4 regions of the Telluria sp. ZB4P37 genome follow, and region 2 is predicted to be linked to each of the others. Evidence: predicted binding sites of a transcription regulator. Region 2 holds the regulator's gene; each other region holds the start of a gene.
The links. Region 2 encodes sigma-54, which starts transcription at its own class of promoters, with help from an activator protein. Its sites were predicted from a motif close to TGGCANGNAANCTGCTTT; they were not measured.
Positions count from the first base shown of each region.

Region 1: AC56K1_RS19030 (PEP-CTERM sorting domain-containing protein) is a predicted target of sigma-54. The motif match lies at 2,141-2,158, and genes of this name have one in related genera.
Region 3: AC56K1_RS08860 (PEP-CTERM sorting domain-containing protein) is a predicted target of sigma-54. The motif match lies at 2,012-2,029, and genes of this name have one in related genera.
Region 4: prpB (methylisocitrate lyase) is a predicted target of sigma-54. The motif match lies at 2,089-2,106, and genes of this name have one in related genera.

Region 1 is NZ_JCASID010000014.1:59,292-63,813, forward strand. It holds gene AC56K1_RS19020 (APC family permease) at 1-637, shown strand, start outside; gene AC56K1_RS19025 (CatA-like O-acetyltransferase) at 663-1,301, shown strand; gene AC56K1_RS19030 (PEP-CTERM sorting domain-containing protein) at 1,471-2,109, opposite strand; gene AC56K1_RS19035 (S46 family peptidase) at 2,306-4,465, opposite strand.
Region 2 is NZ_JCASID010000008.1:206,966-211,487, reverse strand. It holds gene AC56K1_RS14855 (enoyl-CoA hydratase/isomerase family protein) at 84-1,166, opposite strand; gene hpf (ribosome hibernation-promoting factor, HPF/YfiA family) at 1,287-1,640, opposite strand; gene AC56K1_RS14845 (RNA polymerase factor sigma-54) at 1,699-3,180, opposite strand; gene lptB (LPS export ABC transporter ATP-binding protein) at 3,183-3,956, opposite strand; gene lptA (lipopolysaccharide transport periplasmic protein LptA) at 3,953-4,507, opposite strand.
Region 3 is NZ_JCASID010000003.1:338,459-342,980, forward strand. It holds gene AC56K1_RS08850 (nucleotidyltransferase domain-containing protein) at 1-113, shown strand, start outside; gene AC56K1_RS08855 (GAF domain-containing protein) at 236-988, shown strand; gene AC56K1_RS08860 (PEP-CTERM sorting domain-containing protein) at 1,080-1,961, opposite strand; gene AC56K1_RS08865 (HesA/MoeB/ThiF family protein) at 2,475-3,305, shown strand; gene AC56K1_RS08870 (PEP-CTERM/exosortase system-associated acyltransferase) at 3,302-4,150, opposite strand; gene AC56K1_RS08875 (PEP-CTERM/exosortase system-associated acyltransferase) at 4,181-4,522, opposite strand, start outside.
Region 4 is NZ_JCASID010000011.1:154,394-158,915, reverse strand. It holds gene prpC (bifunctional 2-methylcitrate synthase/citrate synthase) at 1-1,142, opposite strand, end outside; gene prpB (methylisocitrate lyase) at 1,155-2,045, opposite strand; gene AC56K1_RS17215 (cation acetate symporter) at 2,300-3,961, opposite strand; gene AC56K1_RS17210 (DUF485 domain-containing protein) at 3,970-4,278, opposite strand; gene prpR (propionate catabolism operon regulatory protein PrpR) at 4,433-4,522, shown strand, end outside.

The DNA of each region.
Region 1 (4,522 bases), on a different contig from region 2:
CCTGGCCGCGCTCGTGATCGTGACCGTGTTCTACCTGATGGTGGCGTTTGCCGCGATGGGCGCCCAGCCGGCCCACCTGTTCGAGGGCCAGCAGGCCGGCCTGTCGGTGATCCTGCAGAACGTAACCGGCCAGGCCTGGCCGGCGCTGGTGCTGTCGGCGGGCGCGGTGGTGTCGGTGTTCTCGGTGACCCTGGTGACGATCTACGGCCAGACCCGCATCCTGTACGCGATCAGCCGCGACGGTCTGATCCCGAAAACCTTCCAGAAGGTGAACAAGCGCACCCTGGCCCCGACCGCCAATACCGTGATCGTCTGCATCGTGGTGGCCCTGGTGGCCGGCCTGGTCGACGCGACCTTCCTGTGGGACATGGTGAGCATGGGCACGCTGACCGCCTTCATCGTGGTGTCGATCGCGGTGCCGGTGATCCGCGCCAAGCAGGGTGCGGGCGAGCCGGGTGGCTTCCGCGTGCCCTTCGGCCCCTACCTGATCCCGGGCCTGTCGATCCTCGCCTGCCTGTACATCATGAAGGACCTGTCGGCGACCACCTTCCGCGTGTTTTTCATCTGGATGGCGGTGGCCGTGGCGACCTATTTCCTGTACAGCGTGCGCCACAGCCGCCTGAACAAGGCGCAGTAAGTCAGGCAAGCAGGTGGAGACGCAGTTGGAACAATTTGAACGGCGGCGCGACCGCTTCGACCTGTTCGACGGCATGGACAGCGCCGCGGTCAACCTGTGCTTTCCGCTCGACCTGCCGGACTTCAGGCCCTGGTGCAAGCAGCAGGGCCTGGCCCCCTTCCACGTGCTGCTGTGCGCCGTGCTGCGTTCGGTGCTCGCGATCGAGAACTTCCGCTGGCGCCTGCTGGACGGCGAGGTATTCCGCATCGAGCGCCTGCGGCCCTCGTTCACGGTGGTGAACCACCATGACGACCTGAATTTCGCCCAGTTCGCCTGGACCGACGACCTGCGCGACTTCGTCGCCCGCGGCATCGCGGCGCGCGAGGAGGCCAGCGCCATGACCGGGCTGAACGCCACCTACCGCAACATGTCGCCGCGCGAGGCGAAGGAGCAGGTCTTCGTCACCTGCATTCCGTGGCTGGCGTTTACCTCGATCCAGCATCCGAGCGCCTCGCTGGCGCATCCGGACATTCCCTCGTTCGCATGGGGGAAGTTCCGGGATGCCGGCGGCGGGCGCCTCGAATTGCCGTTCTCGGTACAGGCACACCACGGTTTTGTGGACGGCTTCCACATCCACCAGCTGGCGCAGCAGGTTGCGGCCGAGCTGGAAGCGATGATGGCTTGAGCAGGCTTCAAGCCTCCAGCACTGCCTTGAGCCGTACCAGGGCTTCGCCCCAGGCCTGGGTGAGGTGTCTTGGGAATATTTACCTAAGCCAAGACGATGTGGGTGCCATACCCCCGGAGTTGGACGAAAAAAAGCCCCGCACGCGGCGGGGCTCCTTGGGCGCGGACGCTTAAACTGCCGGCGTGGCCAGCTTGGCCGAGCGGCGGCGCGCAGCGGCCAATCCCAGCACGCCCAGCCCGAACAGCGCAGCCGATGCCGGCTCCGGTACGACAGCCGGTGCAAGGGCGGTCGAGCTGTACAGGGTAATCTGGACGCTTCCCCACGAAGTATTGGCGGCACGCCAGGTCGAATTGTTGAAATTCTCGAATGACAGGTCGAAGTTCGAGGTGTACTGATTGCGCAGGTCTTGCCAAGCCGCCGGCAGCGAGAATCCCGTGTTGTTGATCCCATGCAGGCCCGCATAAAACGGGCCGGTTCCGACGAAGAAGCCGGTGGCCGTCGTCGGGGTGATATATCCATTCGGGCCCAGGCTGCAACAGGTCGTATTCCAGTAGTTGGCCAAGCCGGTGTAGGTGGCCGAGCCGGTCAGTCCATTTGCGTACTCGACATAGAAGCCGATCGAATTGGCCTTCAGCGTATTGGCGTTGCCCCAGGGGGTTGCCGACATTTCGCCGCTTTTGTTGGCATAGTCGGTCCACTGGCTCGCGACGTTCATGCCGCCTAGGGTAATTGGGGCAGCGGCCACCGAAGCGGACAGGCCCAGGGCGAGCAGGCCGGAGGAGAGGATGCGGAGGAAGGTCGATTTCATGGTCTTCTTTCAGAAAGATGTTTTGTGCATAGAAGCAATATACATGCCATTAGGAAATATATGTTTAAAATCAACAATATAATTCGCATCGAAGGATGGGCGGCGACCAAGGTGTAAGAAATTCCGACATAAAAAAAGCCACGCAAGCTAGGCCGCGTGGCTTTTCACATGGCGCCCGCAGGCGCCACCCGAACGTTTATTGCACGTTCATTTCTTTCAGCAGGTTGTCCGCCTTGTCCACGTGCTTCATGTTCCACAGGATGTAGCGCACGTCGACCTGGATGTCGCGGGTGTTGGCCTTGTTGAAGTCCCAGTCCGAGATGATCGAATCCAGGGTGCCGTCGAAGGCCAGGCCGATCAGCTCGCCCTTGGCGTTCAGTGCGGCCGAACCCGAGTTGCCGCCGGTGATGTCCAGCGTCGCCAGGTAGTTGACCGGCACGGTCTTGAGCTTCGGGTCGACATACTTGCCGAAGTCCTTGGCCTTGATCGCCGCCAGCTGTGCGGTCGGGGCGTTGAACTCGCCTTCGCCGGTGTGCTTCGCGACCACGCCCTTGATGGTGGTGAACGCGGTCCACGAACCGGTGCCGTCGGCGCCGTGGGCGCGGCCGGCGATCTTGCCGAAGGTAACGCGCAGGGTGCCGTTGGCGTCCGGGTAGACGGCCTGGCCGCGGCTGTTCATGTAGGCGATCTTGGCCTTCATGTAGTTGCCATAGGCTTGCTGGATCTTGCCTGCCAGTTCCTGCTCTTTGGCTTCATCCTTCATGTCGGCGTCGTACATCGCGACGGCGGCCTTGATGAAGCTGTCGTTCGAGGCCTGGAATTCGGCTGGCGATTTTTTCAGCCATGCGCTGCGCTCGTCCTTGTTGGCCAGTTTCGAACCGGCATAGATGCGGTCCAGTGCGGCCTTCAGTTCGGCTTCGCTCATGCCGGCGCGGAGTCCCAGGGCGGCATCGAAGGCGGCGTCATGCTCGGCAGCCGGCTGCGCGTTGTATTTCTGCAGGAAGTTCAGCACCAGCGCCTTGTCGACTTTTTCGTCGTAGGTGCGGTCCTGGCCGGCGATGACCGAATTCCAGCGCGGCATGTCGCGTTCCTGGAAGCCCGACTTGCGCTCGGTGTCCGGCTTGGTGCGCTCGTTGGCCAGGCGGTAGAGCGAACGTGCCGAGGACAGGAACTTCGGCTGCGCATAGCTCAGGAAGAAGGTCTTCTTCGTGCCGGCATCGCGCTCGGCGATCAGCTGCTCGACCTGCTCGATGTCGGCGCCGAACTGGGCCTTGCGGGCCGCGTTAGCGTTGACCCAGGTCTTCAGTGCAGTGTGCTCGGCGGTCTTGCGCTGCAGGAAGTCACTACCCTCGTAAGAGGTCAGCATGCCCTTGCGGTTCTTGTAGTAGTTGTTGACGTTGGCGACCTGGCCGGCGTACCTGAGCTTGGCGGCAGGATCGTTCTTGGTCTCGCGCTCGATGATGGCCAGGGTCTCGCCCGATGCCGCAACGAACGCCGGATAGTTCCAGTCGAAGGTCGAGGCCACTTCCGACGGCAGGCGGTGGCGGTTGGTGCGGCCAGGGTAGCCCAGCACCATGATGAAATCGCCTTCTTTCGAGCCTTCCTTGGCGATCTTGATGTGGTGCTTAGGCTGGTAAGGCACGTTGTCCTTCGAGAACTCGGCGGCCTTGCCATCCTTGCTCACGTAGGCGCGGTAGAAGCCGTAGTCGCCGGTGTGGCGCGGCCACATCCAGTTGTCGGTGTCGCCGCCGAACTTGCCCACGCCGGCCGGTGGCGCGTGCACCAGGCGCACGTCGCGGATCTCGAGCTGCTTGAGGCGGTAGAACTCCAGGCCGCCGTAATAGCTGGCCACGGTGCAACGGTAGCCTGCGTCTTTTTCGCATTCGGCCACCAGCTTCTTCTGGTTCTTTTCGATGGCGTCAATGCGTGCCTTGCCGTTCAGCTTGGCGACTTCAGGAGTGATGATCTGGTCGGTGACGTTGGCCACTTCCTCGGTCACGTAGACGCGGCTGCCCGGGGCGGCCGGCAGTTCTTCGCCGAAGTTTTTAGCCAGGAAACCGTTGGCGAGCAGGTCGCGTTCCGGGGTCGAATTGACCGCCACGCTGTTGTACACGCAGTGGTGGTTGGTGACGACCAGGCCTTGCGGCGACACGAACGAGGCCGAGCAGCCGCCCAGGCTCACGATGGCGCCCATCGGGAATTCGGTGAGCTTGGTCAGGCTGGCCGGATCCAGCTTGAGGCCGGCGGCTTTCAGTTGCTTGGCTACTTGTGGCAGCTGCTGCGGCATCCACATGCCTTCGTCCGCTTGTGCGGCGAAGCTGGTCAGGATAGCCAGCGAGAGGAGAGTCTTTTTCATTCGCGTCAGTCTGTTAGGGAAGGGAACACTCTTGGGGCTCCATGAGCAGCCAAGAGT
Region 2 (4,522 bases):
CAGTGCAGGCCCTTGTGCAACCAAAGCCGCATCGTACTGACGCGCCGGCATCGACGTGCAAGCCGGATCAACCGTGCGTATTGCTACAGGTGACGCAAGGGGTGTGCGTAATCGGGCCAGACCGGCTCGAAGAATTTCGCCACCATCGCTGGCGTCACTTCCTCCAGCGTCGCCGGATTCCACTTCGGCAGGTTGTCCTTGTCGATCACCAGCGCGCGCACGCCTTCCAGCACTTCGCCGTGTTCGAAGTTGTGGCGCACCAGCGAGCGTTCCATGCGCAGGCAATCGGCCACGTCCAGCGAGGCGCCGCGCTGCAGGAGTTCGCGCGTGACGCACATCATCAGGGGCGAGCGCTGGCGCATGGCCTTGAGGGCTTTTTGCGCGAACGGGTTCTCGTCGCGCGCCAGCGATGCCATGATGGCGGCCACAGAGGCGGCGCCGAAGTGGGCGTCGATCACGGCGCGCCGGGCCTGCAGTTCACTGCTGCCTGCGGCCCGCGCAAACGGCGCGGCAAACGCACGGATCGCTGCAGGCAAACCAGCACCCGGCGTAGCTTCCACCAGCGCCATCAACTCACCCATCTTCTCGCCCGGCACGAACAGGTCCGCCAGGCCCACGTACATCGCGTCGGCCGGGCCGATCGTCAAACCGGTGAGGCCCAGGTACTGGCCCAACTGGCCCGGCGCGTGCGACAGGAAATGGCTGCCGCCGACATCGGGGAACAGGCCGATATTCACCTCGGGCATGGCGACCTTGCTGCGCTCGGTGACGATGCGCAGGCCGCAACCGGGACCGCCCTGGGCAATGCCCATGCCGCCACCCATCACCACGCCATCCATCAGCGCGATATACGGCTTCGGGTAGAAATGGATCAGGTGGTTCAGCGCGTATTCTTCGGTGAAGAAATCTTCCAGCAGCGCGCTGCCGCCAGTCGGCCCGACATGGCCCATTTCATGGAAGAAACGGATGTCGCCACCCGCGCACAAGGCCTTTTCGCTCGAGCTGGTGATCACGACCGCGTCGATGCCGGCATCGTTCTGCCAGTCGCGCAGGATCGCGGTGAGCGCGCGCACCATATCGAGCGACAAGGAATTCAGGGCTTTTGGCCGGTCGAGCGTAATGACGCCGGTGCGGTTGGCGACGCGGGTCAGGACGGTGTCGGTCATGGAATGTGCTGTGATCGAAAAAACATGCATTTTACAGAACAGTCGCGCGCATGCGAAGCACTGTAGATGCAAAAAGGGCGTCCCCTCAGACGCCCTTGCTGTCATTGCTGCCGCGCGTATTTACGCAGCGGCGGCTTCGCCGAGATCCGGCAGGCGTTTGTGCGCCACGTGATTATGATTTTGCAGCATGGACTTGTGCTTGATGACCTGGCGGTCCAGCCTGTCCATCAGCATGTCGATCGCCGCGTACAGGTCTTGCGCGGCACTGGCCACATGCAAAATTTTTCCTGATACTTGCAGGTTGATCTCGGCTTTCTGCCGTTTTTCTTTTTCGGTGAGGTTGTCGATGGCGAGGAACACGTGGGTGTCGATCACGTGATCGAAATGACGGTTAATGCGCTCGAGCTTATTCTGAACGTATTCACGAATTGCGGGAGTCACTTCAAGATGATGACCACTGATTGTGAGGTTCATACACACTCCTTTAAAATGTCGCGCTGCCCGCGCCACAAGATAGGTGTGGGCAGTGCAGTTACAGAGACTTGCGGAGGCTGACGGGAGGGATCTTGAGGGCTTCGCGGTATTTGGCAACCGTCCGGCGCGCAATGACCATACCTTGTTCCCCGAGCATTTCCGCGATCTTGCTGTCGGATAGAGGGTTCTTTGGGTCTTCTGCTCCTGTCAATTGCGCAATGAGCGCGCGGATCGCCGTGGAAGATGCTTCTCCCCCCGCTTCGGTGGCGACGTGGCTTCCGAAGAAATATTTCAGTTCAAACATGCCGTGGGGGGTCAACATGTATTTCTGCGTGGTTACACGGGAAATCGTACTCTCGTGTAGGCCTAGTGTATCAGCAATCTCGCGCAGCACAAGCGGGCGCATGGCAACCGCGCCATGGCTGAAAAAGTTGCGCTGGCGCTCTACAATTGCCTCGGCCACACGCAAGATCGTATCGAAACGCTGGCGCATATTCTTGATCAGCCACTTGGCTTCCTGCAGCTGCGCGCCCATCTGGCTTTCGCTTTTCCCCTGCTTGAGCAGGTTGGCGTAGAGCGAATTCACGCGCAGTTTCGGCATCACGTCCGGGTTCAGCACCACCGACCAGCCGCCCTTGGCGCGGCGCACGATCACGTCCGGCACCACGTAGTCGGAGGTAGCAGACGCAAAGGTCGCGCCGGGATGTGGATTGCACTGGCGGACCACGGCCTGCACTTCGCGCAGGTCTTCGTCGTCGCAGTCCAACGCCTTCTTGAGCTTGGCGTATTCGCGCTGGGCGAACCAGCTCAGGTAGCCTTCGACGATCTTCAACGCAAGGCGCCGCGTGACCATCGGCACGCCCGGCATGCGGCGGATCTGCAGCGCCAGGCATTCGGCCGCGCTGCGTGCACCGCAGCCGACCGGGTCCAGGCTCTGCACCAGTGCCAGCGCACAGCGCAGCTCGTCCATCTCGATCTCGAGTTCGGCGGGCAGGCGCGCGTGGATGTCGTCCAGCGGCTCCTCCAGATAGCCGTTGTCGTCGAGCGCATCGATCACGAGTTCGGCCAGCGCGCGGTCGCGCACGCTGCAGCCGGTGGTGCGGACCTGTTCGGCCAGGTGCTCGCGCAGGGATACGCTGCAGGCTTCCAGCTGCGGGCGGCCGTCTTCGTCGTCGCCGCTGCGCGCGCCGCCGCCCTCGCCGCCCCAGTCGCCATCCGGTTCGCCCCGGTCGCGATCATTGCCGTCCTCGATACCTTCGCCCTCCGGCTTGGCGCCCTCGCCTTCGCCGGCTTCCTGTGCCGGCTGCGTGGCCGGGGCTTCGCCGCTGGCGGGTGCGCTGTTGATGGCGCCGTCAGCCAGCAGGCGCACCGAGTGGTCGAGCGGATCGTCAAGGCGTTCGAGCAGCGGGTTATCGGTCAGTATCTGCTCGAGCTCCTGGTGCAGTTCGAGCGTGGACAACTGCAGGAGCCGGATCGACTGCTGCAGCTGCGGCGTGAGCGCCAGGTGCTGCGAAGTGCGGAGTTGCAGGGACTGTTTCATGGTCACATGCGGAAGTGTTCGCCGAGGTAGACGCGGCGCACCGACTCGTCGGCGATGATGTCGTCCGGACGGCCCGAGGCCAGCACCGCCCCCTGGTTGATGATGTAGGCGCGATCGCAGATGCCGAGCGTCTCGCGCACGTTATGGTCCGTGATCAGGACGCCGATGTTGCGCTCCTTCAGGAAGCGTACGATGCGCTGGATCTCGATGACCGCGATCGGGTCCACGCCGGCAAACGGTTCGTCGAGCAGCACGAAGCGCGGGTTGGTCGCCAGCGCGCGCGCGATCTCCACGCGGCGGCGCTCGCCGCCCGACAGCGACAGCGCCGGGTTCTCGCGCAGCTTCTCGATCTGCAGTTCGGCCAGCAGGGTATCGAGGCGCTCGTTGATCTCGTCCTTCGACATGGCCTTGCCTTCGTCGGTGCGCTGCAGTTCGAGCACGGCGCGGATGTTCTCTTCCACCGTGAGCTTGCGGAACACCGAGGCTTCCTGCGGCAGGTAGGACAGGCCGAGCACCGCGCGGCGATGAATCGGCAGGCTCGAGATGTCGGTGCCGTTGATGTCGATCGAACCGGCGTCCGACGGCACCAGGCCGACGATCATGTAGAACGAGGTGGTCTTGCCGGCGCCGTTCGGGCCCAGCAAACCAACCACTTCGCCGCATTCCACCTGCAGCGAGACGTCGCGCACCACCAGCCGCTTGCCATAGCTCTTTTGCAGGCCCTTGACGATCAGGGTGCTGCAGCCTTCGCGCACGGTTGCCAAGGCTGCCGTCATTGCTTGCCGCCTTCTGCGGTTGCAGGGCGGCGCGGGGCGATGATCAGGGTGCCGCGCCCGCCGCCGATCTTGCTCTGGCCGCTGGCGTCGTTGCGCACCTGGGCGACTTCCTTGCGGTTGTCGTAGGAAATGAACGGACCCTTGATTTCATTGGTCATGCGCCCGCTTTCGAGCTCGCGCACTTCGGCCGCGGTGAACAGCTTGACCAGCTCGGCGCGCTCGTCGTATTCGATGCGCTGGGCCTGGCCTTCGACCCACAGGTCCGGACCGCCGTCGCGCTTCTGGCGGAAGGTGGCCAGCTTGCCCGGCGCTGCGGTGAGCGTCACGCTCATATAGCCTTCCGGCGTTTCCTTGACCTGGGCGCGGTCGGACTTGAGCACCAGGGTGCCGCGCGTGAGCACGACGTTGCCGGTCAGGATGCGGGTTTGCGTGACCTCGTCGACGTCCAGGGTGTCGAAGTTGATCACGGCCTGCTTGAGCGAATCGGCGCGCTCGGCAAAGGCGCCGAGGGAGGCCAGGCCAAGAAGGGCGGCAAGAATGATTTTTTTCATGGTGCTTGTCCTGTG
Region 3 (4,522 bases), on a different contig from region 2:
ACCTGCGCAGCAACTGGCTGCGCATGCCTCCGCTGATGCTGGCGCGGCACCTGTTCCACAAGGCTTTCCTGTCGCCGCGCAAAGGACAGGAAGAAACCCAGGCGCCGGTCTAGCCAGGACCTTGACTTCCGGATACACCTGCAGCGATACCGCTTGTTGCAAGGTGTGAATTAATCTATTATCAATTGCCGCACTCAGCCGGCGCAGCGTCGACCCTTTATCCGGAAGGTGATCCATGACTGACCATGCAAAGCGCCTGGTGCGCCTGCAGGACGTGCAGGCCCTGCTCGCCAGCGGCAGCCTCGACGACAACCTGCATAGCCATGCCGAGCTGGCCAAGCGCCTGGTCGGCGCCGCCAGCTGTTCGGTCATGCTGCTCAACAGCGAATCCCCCGACGACCTGCGCATGCGCCTGTGCGCCAGCGCGGGCGAGCTGCCGCCGGCCGCCGCCAATGCCCTGGTGGCAAGCGGCGAAGGCATCTGCGGCCAGGTGCTGGCCAGCGGCCGCGCGCTGCTGGTCGAGGACATTACCCGCTCCGCCTTCGCCGGCTTGGCCCGGCGCAAGCACACCATGCTGCCGGCCCTCATGTCGGCGCCGGTGCGCATCGACGGCCGCCTGGTCGGGGTGGTGAACGTCACAGGCGCCGCCTTCAGCGAAGCCGAGCTGCACCTGCTCGAGGTGGTGGCGCTGTTCATCGGGAAATCGGTCCAGGTGATCCAGCTGCAGCACCTGCTGGCGTCGCGCTTTGCGCAAATGGCGCTGGTGCGCGATGCGCATGAACGGGGGCAGGAGGGGCAGCACCGGGGTGGCGCCGCGCCCGGCACCGCTTACCAGAATCCGGAAGATGTTGCGCGCATCCTGGCGCGCTCGTTCTACAAGGAGATGACGCGGGCCGGCTTTGCGCCCGGCCAGATCGTCAGCGCGGCGACCGAACTGATCGGCCAGCTCAAGGGGACGCTGCAGGAGGGCGCCCGCGCCGGCAGTTGAGGGCACAATGAAAAAGGCCGGATCCCTTGCAGGATCCGGCCTTTTCAGCCTTCATGCCACGGCCGGGTTGCCCCGGTCGTGTGCAGGAAAATTACTTGGCAGCGCGGCGGCGGCGCAGGCCAGCCAGACCGGCGAAGCCCAGACCCAGCAGGGCCAGCGAACCTGGCTCAGGGATCTTGTTGGCGCGGATTGGATCGTTGATCAGGCCGACGAAGCAGGTGTTGTTAGCAATTTGTGCGTCCGTGCAGGTGCCCGAACCCTGGCTCGCGCCGTTGGTGCTCAGCGTGAACTTGCCGTCGAAGTCGTGACCGAACTGGCCGTTGGTGTCCCACTGGGTCTTCGCGGTGCCGCCGATCACGTCACCGAAGAACTGGCCTTCGCCAGCGGCTGGCAGGGTCGCGCCGGTAGCGGTCTGGACCAAGGTTGCCAGGGTCTCGTCGGCGCCTGGATTGGTGCCGCCTGCCACGTTGACGGTCTGCTTGCCTTCGCCAAAGGTGACTGCCAGATATTTTTCCATGCCAGCGAACAGCGAGTAGCTGTCGTAGCCGGTACGACCAGCCGGGTTGGCATTGAAGTTCGAGGTCAGCTCGAGCAGGTTGGTGGTCGAACGGTAGATGTCCAGGTGGATCTCGCCGTCAGCAGCGCCACCGGTAGCGCCGATGTTGTAGATGCTGAACTTCTTCGAGACATCATCATAGATGATGTTCTGGTCAGCGATACCGTAGATCATGTAGTACAGGTAGGTGCCATCCGACACGCCCGAGAACCAGTTCTGGCCGCCGGTGCCGATGATTTGGGTGATGTTACCTACGCCCCAGGTCGTTTCGTTGGTGCCGGCAGGGTTGTTTGCTTCGGTGGTCAGGCCGGTCAGCTTGATGTTCAGGGCGCCGGTCATTGCGTCCAGCGGAGTAGCCGATGCGGACAGTGCTGCGAAGCCGAGGGTCAGGGCGGTAATCAGTTGTTTCAGTTTCATTCTAATCTCCAGAGATTTAATTTGGTGCTGCGGGGAGCGACACGAGGTATTAAGCAATCCGCGTGCCAGCAAAATGTTGCCCGTTGCAACTGATTGATTTTATTGGGCTTATTTTCTCGGCGGGAACTAGTCCTACATGAGCTATCCGGGCTCTTTTTTACCCCTGTAAAGTTCTTCGACACGCTGATATATCTTGCGGACATAGAAGTTGTTGCGATGAATCAAACTACAGCGCATTTGCCAGTTTCAGCATTCGCGATGGGTTTACAGGGGTGGGTAAGAGATGGGACAAGCCTGCCGCGGTCTCAGCCAAGCTGAAAAGCCGGCAGACTGCAGCGCAGCTGTAAGGAAAACCGACAGTCAAATTGAGCCCATTGAAAAGCTGGCTGACACGGCCAGAAAATGGCATGATGCCTCGCATTATTTGCAAGGAAGTGGCGCGCTATTTATGGGCGTACGACGCGTACTTTCCTGCACCATGCCAATGCGGCACCATTCCGATATGAGGGTTCCATGACCAACGCTTTCGATTACGATACCTTTACCACGCGCAATAACGGCTATGTGTCCAGCGACACCCAGGCAAAGATCCGCAGCACCCGCCTGTTGATCGCCGGTTGCGGCCTGGGCGCCTCGACCGCCATCTGCGCCGCGCGCATGGGCTTTAGCGAATTCGTCCTGATCGACGGCGATACCGTCGACGCACACAACCTGAACCGCCAGTTCTACGACTTCGACGACATCGGCTCGCCGAAAGTGCAGGCCCTGAAGAAGCACATTTTGCGCATCAACCCGGAAGCGAAAGTCGAAGCGGTCCAGGCCAACCTCGACGCGGGCAATGCCCAGTCGCTGGTGGACAGTGTCGACATCATCTTCGATACCATCGATTTCCTCGACCTCGAAGCCATCCTGGCCCTGCACACGAATGCCCGCGAGCAGCGCAAGGCCGTGTTTACTGCGCTGTCGATCGGTTTCGGCGCCGGCGTGCTGTATTTCCCTGCGGGCACCAGCGCCTCGCTGGCCGACGTCATCGCGCACGATGTCCAGCACGCCCAGGGCGAAGGCGATGCCAGTTATGCGAACGTGTTCGGGAAAATCATGGGCCGGATCGGCGCCCACCTCGACCGCCAGGTGGTCGAGCAGGTGGCCAAGGCACTGACGATCATGGAAGACGGCCGTCCTTGCCCGGCATCGCAGATCGCGGTGGGCAGCTTCACGGTCGCCGCGCTGGCCGTCTCAATGATGCACGACATGCTGGCGGGAATGGATGTGCCGGCATCGCCGAACATGGTGGTGCACAGCTTCCGCAACCACACGACCAAGCTGGTGAATATCGCTGCTTAATTGATGTCGTTGCCCGGATTGCGGACCACGTGGACGCGGGAAGGGTGGGTGTGTTCGACCACTGGCGGTTTTTCGTTGAACCAGGCCGCCAGGGTCGGGTTGCTCGTCGAGAGCTTGCGCCGCAGGTCATGCAGGTCCAGCACGTAGGGCGTGACGGAACCGTAGTAATTCGCTTCCGGGCCGATGGCCATGAAGCGGAATCCCATTTTCTTGAGCGCGTGCGCGAGCGACCGCTCCATCGCGGCATACCAGTACCGGATGCCGGCTTCCTGGCTGTGGCGGAACATTTCGCGGTACATCCCGAGCAGCAGCATCGGCGAGCTACGGTCGCGCCGGTCCACCGCCGGATCGAATTCGACCGCCGGCTCGTGGCTCGGCAGGAAACCGGGAATGCCCAGCACGCTGTCGGCGCGCCGGCGGCGGTGGCTTTTCTTGACCACCAGGCGTGAAATCTCGGCCGACTGTTCGCGGTCGGGCATGTCGAAATCGTCGAATACTTCGCAGTGCAACTCGAACGGGTAGGGCTTGGGCGCCACGGGCTGCACGAGCCTGACCGCGCCGATCAGCTTTTCTTCAAGCGTATAGGCCGCGAAGTGGGTGGAGGCGTCGTCGTAATCGTCGAGCTCCATGCCGTCGACATACTGGTCGGGCTGGAGGAAGGCACATTCCAGGCAATACACCTGGTGGCGAAGCTTAAAAATGTCACCTGGGATGTTGGCTAAGTGGCTGCCCAGGTAAGCGCGGAAAATGTTGCTGTTGACGTGGTCGATCGTTTCCTGGTGCGCCCCGAAATCTACACGGGACAGGAAGGCGTCAGGGTCGACGCGGGCTTTTCCGTTGTCCATCTGTTTTTATTGTCCAGTCTCGGACCCTAGTTATTTTTTCCTGAAGCGTGCCCCCAGATAATTTCCGACCATGGTCTTCACCATGATCCAGATGGGAATCGGTTCGTCATTGAACCAGGCTGCCAGGAACTTGTTTTCTCTCTTTAAGCGCTCGTTCAGCTCATTCAAGTCGACCATGTGCGGTGTAACGGGACCATAGTAATCGACCTGCGGCCCAATCGGCACGAACTTGAATCCCATCTTATCCAGCGAGCGCGCCAGTGACCTTTCCATAGCGGCATACCAGTAACGAATCCCGTTCTGACGGCTATGGCGGTACATCTCACGATACATTCCTAGCAATAATAGCGGACTATTGCCGCGCTTGTCGCC
Region 4 (4,522 bases), on a different contig from region 2:
GGCACGAACTGCAGGTCCTCCGGACCGACGTAGTTCGCGCTCGGGCGGATGATCTTGTTGTCGATGCGCTGCTCGATCACGTGCGCGGCCCAGCCGGAGGTGCGCGAGATGACGAACAGCGGCGTGAACATGGCGGTCGGCACGCCCATCATGTGGTACGAGACGGCCGAGAACCAGTCCAGGTTCGGGAACATCTTCTTCACTTCCCACATCACCGACTCAAGACGCTCGGCGATGTCGAACATCTTCATCGAACCACCTTCCGCGGACAGCGAACGCGCCACTTCCTTGATCACCACGTTGCGCGGGTCGCTGATGGTGTAGACCGGGTGGCCGAAGCCGATCACGACTTCCTTGTTGGCCACGCGGTTGCGGATGTCGGCTTCGGCTTCATCGGCGTTCTCGTAGCGCTTCTGGATGTCCAGCGCCACTTCGTTGGCGCCGCCGTGCTTCGGGCCGCGCAGCGCGCCGATCGCGCCGGTGATGGCCGAGTGCATGTCCGAGCCGGTGCCTGCGATGACGCGCGCGGTGAAGGTCGAGGCGTTGAATTCGTGTTCGGCATACAGGATGAGCGAGGTGTGCATGGCGCGCACCCACTCTTCTTTTGGTGCGTGGCCGTGCAGCAGGTGCAGGAAGTGGCCGCCGATCGAATCGTCGTCGGTTTCTACCTCAATGCGCTTGCCATTGTGGCTGTAGTGATACCAGTACAGCAGCATCGAGCCGAAGGAGGCCATCAGGCGGTCGGCGATGTCGCGCGCGCCGGGGATATTGTGGTCGTCCTTCTCGGGCAAGGTGCAGCCCAGGGTCGACACGCCGGTGCGCATCACGTCCATCGGGTGGGCGCCTGCCGGCAGCGCTTCCAGCGCGCTCTTGACCGCCTGCGGCAGGCCGCGCAGCGATTTCAGCTTGGCCTTGTAGCCTTTCAGTTCTGCTTGGGTCGGCAGCTTGCCGTGCACCAGCAGGTAGGCGATTTCCTCGAATTCGCAGCTGGTGGCGACGTCCAGGATGTCATAGCCGCGGTAATGCAAATCGTTGCCCGACTTGCCAACCGAGCACAGCGCCGTATTGCCGGCGGCGACGCCGGACAGGGCCACCGATTTCTTCGGCTTGAAGGTCGGGATGTCGTTGTTCTGGGTGCTCATGCGGTCTCCTGGTTACTTGGTTTTTTTCTGGGCGAACAAAGCGTCGAGCTTAGCTTCAAAGCTGTGATAATCAATGCGGTCGTACAGCTCGGCGCGGGTCTGCATCGTGTCCAGCACGTTCTGCTGGGTGCCGTCGCGGCGAATGGCGTTATACACGTTTTCGGCCGCCTTGTTCATGGCGCGGAAGGCTGACAGCGGGTACAGCGCCAGGGCGACGTGGGCGCTTTTCAGTTCCTCGACGGTGAACAGCGGGGTCGCGCCGAATTCGGTGATGTTGGCCAGCACCGGCACCTTCACGGCGTCGGCGAACTGCCTGTACATCTCGAGGCTGGTCATGGCTTCCGGGAAGATCATGTCGGCACCGGCTTCGACGCAGGCCACGGCGCGTTCGATCGCGGCGTCCAGGCCTTCCACGGCCAGCGCATCGGTGCGCGCCATGATGACAAAGTCTTCGTCGGTGCGAGCGTCGGCAGCCGCTTTCACGCGGTCCACCATTTCGTCCAGGTCGACGATTTCCTTGCCCGGACGATGGCCGCAGCGCTTGGCGCCGACCTGGTCTTCGATATGGCAAGCCGCCGCGCCGGCCTTGATCAGCGAACGCACGCTGCGGGCGACGTTGAAGGCCGAGGCGCCAAAACCGGTGTCGATGTCGACCAGCAGTGGCAGGTCGCACACATCCGTGATGCGGCGCACGTCGACCAGTACGTCGTCCAGGTTCGAGATGCCCAGGTCCGGCAGGCCCAGCGAGCCGGCAGCGACGCCGCCGCCGGACAGGTAGATCGCCTTGAAACCGGCGCGCTTGGCCAGCAGGGCGTGGTTGGCATTGATGGCGCCGACGACCTGCAGCGGGGATTCTTCCTGGACTGCCTTGCGGAATGCCGCACCGGCGGAATACTGGCTCATGCTAAACCTTTCAATTGATACGTTGAACGAATACCAACCCTCTGATGCAAGGGGCGTGCCAGCGCGTGCGGGCGGACGATTGCAACGAATTTCAAGCACTTGGCCGCGTTTCAGCGCACCGTCGGCGGTTTTTCTCGTCTATTGCGTTTCATCATGTTTCACGATGAAACGCAGAATGGAACATGATATCAATAAAAAACCCCGCCGTAGCGGGGTTGGAAAGACGTTTGCAGCCCGTCAGTGGCAGCAGGGGCTCAATGTCCGCTGGCGCCCGAGGCACCGATGCCGGTTTCCGACCGCACTTCCTGCGCTTCGAAGCCGGCCCTGTCGATGGCCGCGCGCGGGCTCTTGTCCGTCACCGAGAACAGCCAGATGCCGAAGAAGCCGATCGGCATCGAGAAGATCGCCGGCGAGGTGTAGGGGAAGATCGCCGCCGCATTGCCCAGCACGTCGACCCAGACCGACTTCGATACCACCGTCAGGAGCACCGCCGTGCCCAGGCCAAGGAAGCCGCCGACCGTCGCACCGCGGGTGGTGCAGTCCTTCCATAGCACCGACATGAACAGTACCGGGAAATTGGCCGAGGCCGCGATCGCGAACGCCAGCGACACCATGAAGGCCACGTTCTGCTTTTCGAAGGCGATACCGAGCAGCACCGCAATGAAACCGAGGCAAATCGTGGTGATCTTCGAGACCCGCAGCTCGCTGCTGCTGGTGGCCGTTCCCTTGGCGAACACGGTGGCATACAGGTCGTGCGAGACGGCCGAGGCCCCGGACAGGGTCAGGCCAGCCACCACCGCGAGGATGGTGGCGAAGGCCACCGCCGAGATGAAGCCGAGGAAGATGTCGCCGCCCACGGCCTTGGCCAGGTGCACCGCCGCCATGTTGTTCCCGCCCAGCAATTTGCCTGCTGCATCTTTGAATTCGGGATTGGTCCCGACCAGCACGATCGCGCCGAAGCCGATGATGAAGGTGAGGATGTAGAAATAGCCGATCCAGGTGGTGGCCCACAGCACCGACTTGCGCGCCTCCTTGGCGCTCGGGACGGTAAAGAAGCGCATCAGGATGTGCGGCAGGCCGGCGGTGCCGAACATCAAGGCCATGCCGAAGGAAATCGCGGAGATCGGGTCTTTGACGAAGTTACCCGGCCCCATGATGGAGAAGCCCTTGGCGTGCAGCTCGGTCGCGGTGGCGAACAACTTTTCCGGGCTGAAGTTGAATTGCGCCAGGACCGCGAACGCCATGTACGAGGCGCCCGAGAGCAGCAGCACGGCCTTGATGATCTGCACCCAGGTGGTGGCGGTCATGCCGCCGAACAGCACATAGACCATCATCAGCACGCCGACGATCACCACCGCGATCCAGTAGTCAAGGCCGAACAGCAGCTTGATGAGCTGGCCGGCGCCGACCATCTGGGCGATGAGATAGAACAGCACCACGACCAGGGTGCCCGAGGCGGCAAAGACGCGGATCGGCTTCTGGTGGAAGCGGTAGGCGGCGACGTCGGCAAAGGTGAAGCGCCCCAGGTTGCGCAGGCGTTCGGCCATCAGGAAGGTGATGATGGGCCAGCCGACCAGGAAGCCGATGGCGTATATCAGTCCGTCGAAACCGTCGAGGAAGACGGCCGCCGAAATGCCGAGGAAGGAAGCGGCCGACATGAAGTCGCCCGCGATCGCCAGCCCGTTCTGGAAACCGGTGATGCCGCCGCCCGCGGTGTAGAAATCCGAGGCCGAACGGGTTTTCGACGCTGCCCACTTGGTGATGAAGAGCGTGAAGATGACGAAAGCCGCGAACATGATGATCGCGGTCCAGTTGGTGGTCTGCTTGGCGGCCTGGCCCAGGTCGGGTGCGGCAGCGGCGATGCCGGACAGCGCGAACAGGGCCAGCGCAGCAGCGCTGCGATGAAGCCGTGGCATGCGGCGCGTCATGCTCCCACCTTCTTGCGGATGGCGTCGGTCAGTTCATCGTACAAGCCGTTGGCGCGGCGCACGTAGATGCCGGTGATCACGATGGTGAACACGATGACGAACAGGCCGAGCGGGATGCCCCAGGTCATGACGCCCTGGCCGATGCGGGTGCCCAGGAACTCTTTATTGAAGGCAACCAGCAGCGTGAAGCCGTAGTAGACGATCATCATCGCCCAGGTGAGGGTCCAGCCGAAGCGCGAACGCATCCTGACCAGCTTGTGGTAGTCGGGGTCAGCCTTGACCCGCCGTACGAGGTCTTGTTCCATGTTGTCTCCTGATGTTCTTGTGTTGCCTTGTCAAGGGCTAGTCCCAGCCTACCCCCGCGCGCTTACCATTTACTTACGCAGACGCCGCCTTAGGCTATATTGCAACAATGTTTCAGGCTGAAACGCCGCACATGAAATCGACTACACTTGAAACATGAGTTATCCCTCCCGCAATCCGGCCAACGGCGCCGCCGACAGCGACAAGCCTGTGATCTGGACCGTGTCGGTATCGCGCCTGTCCGAC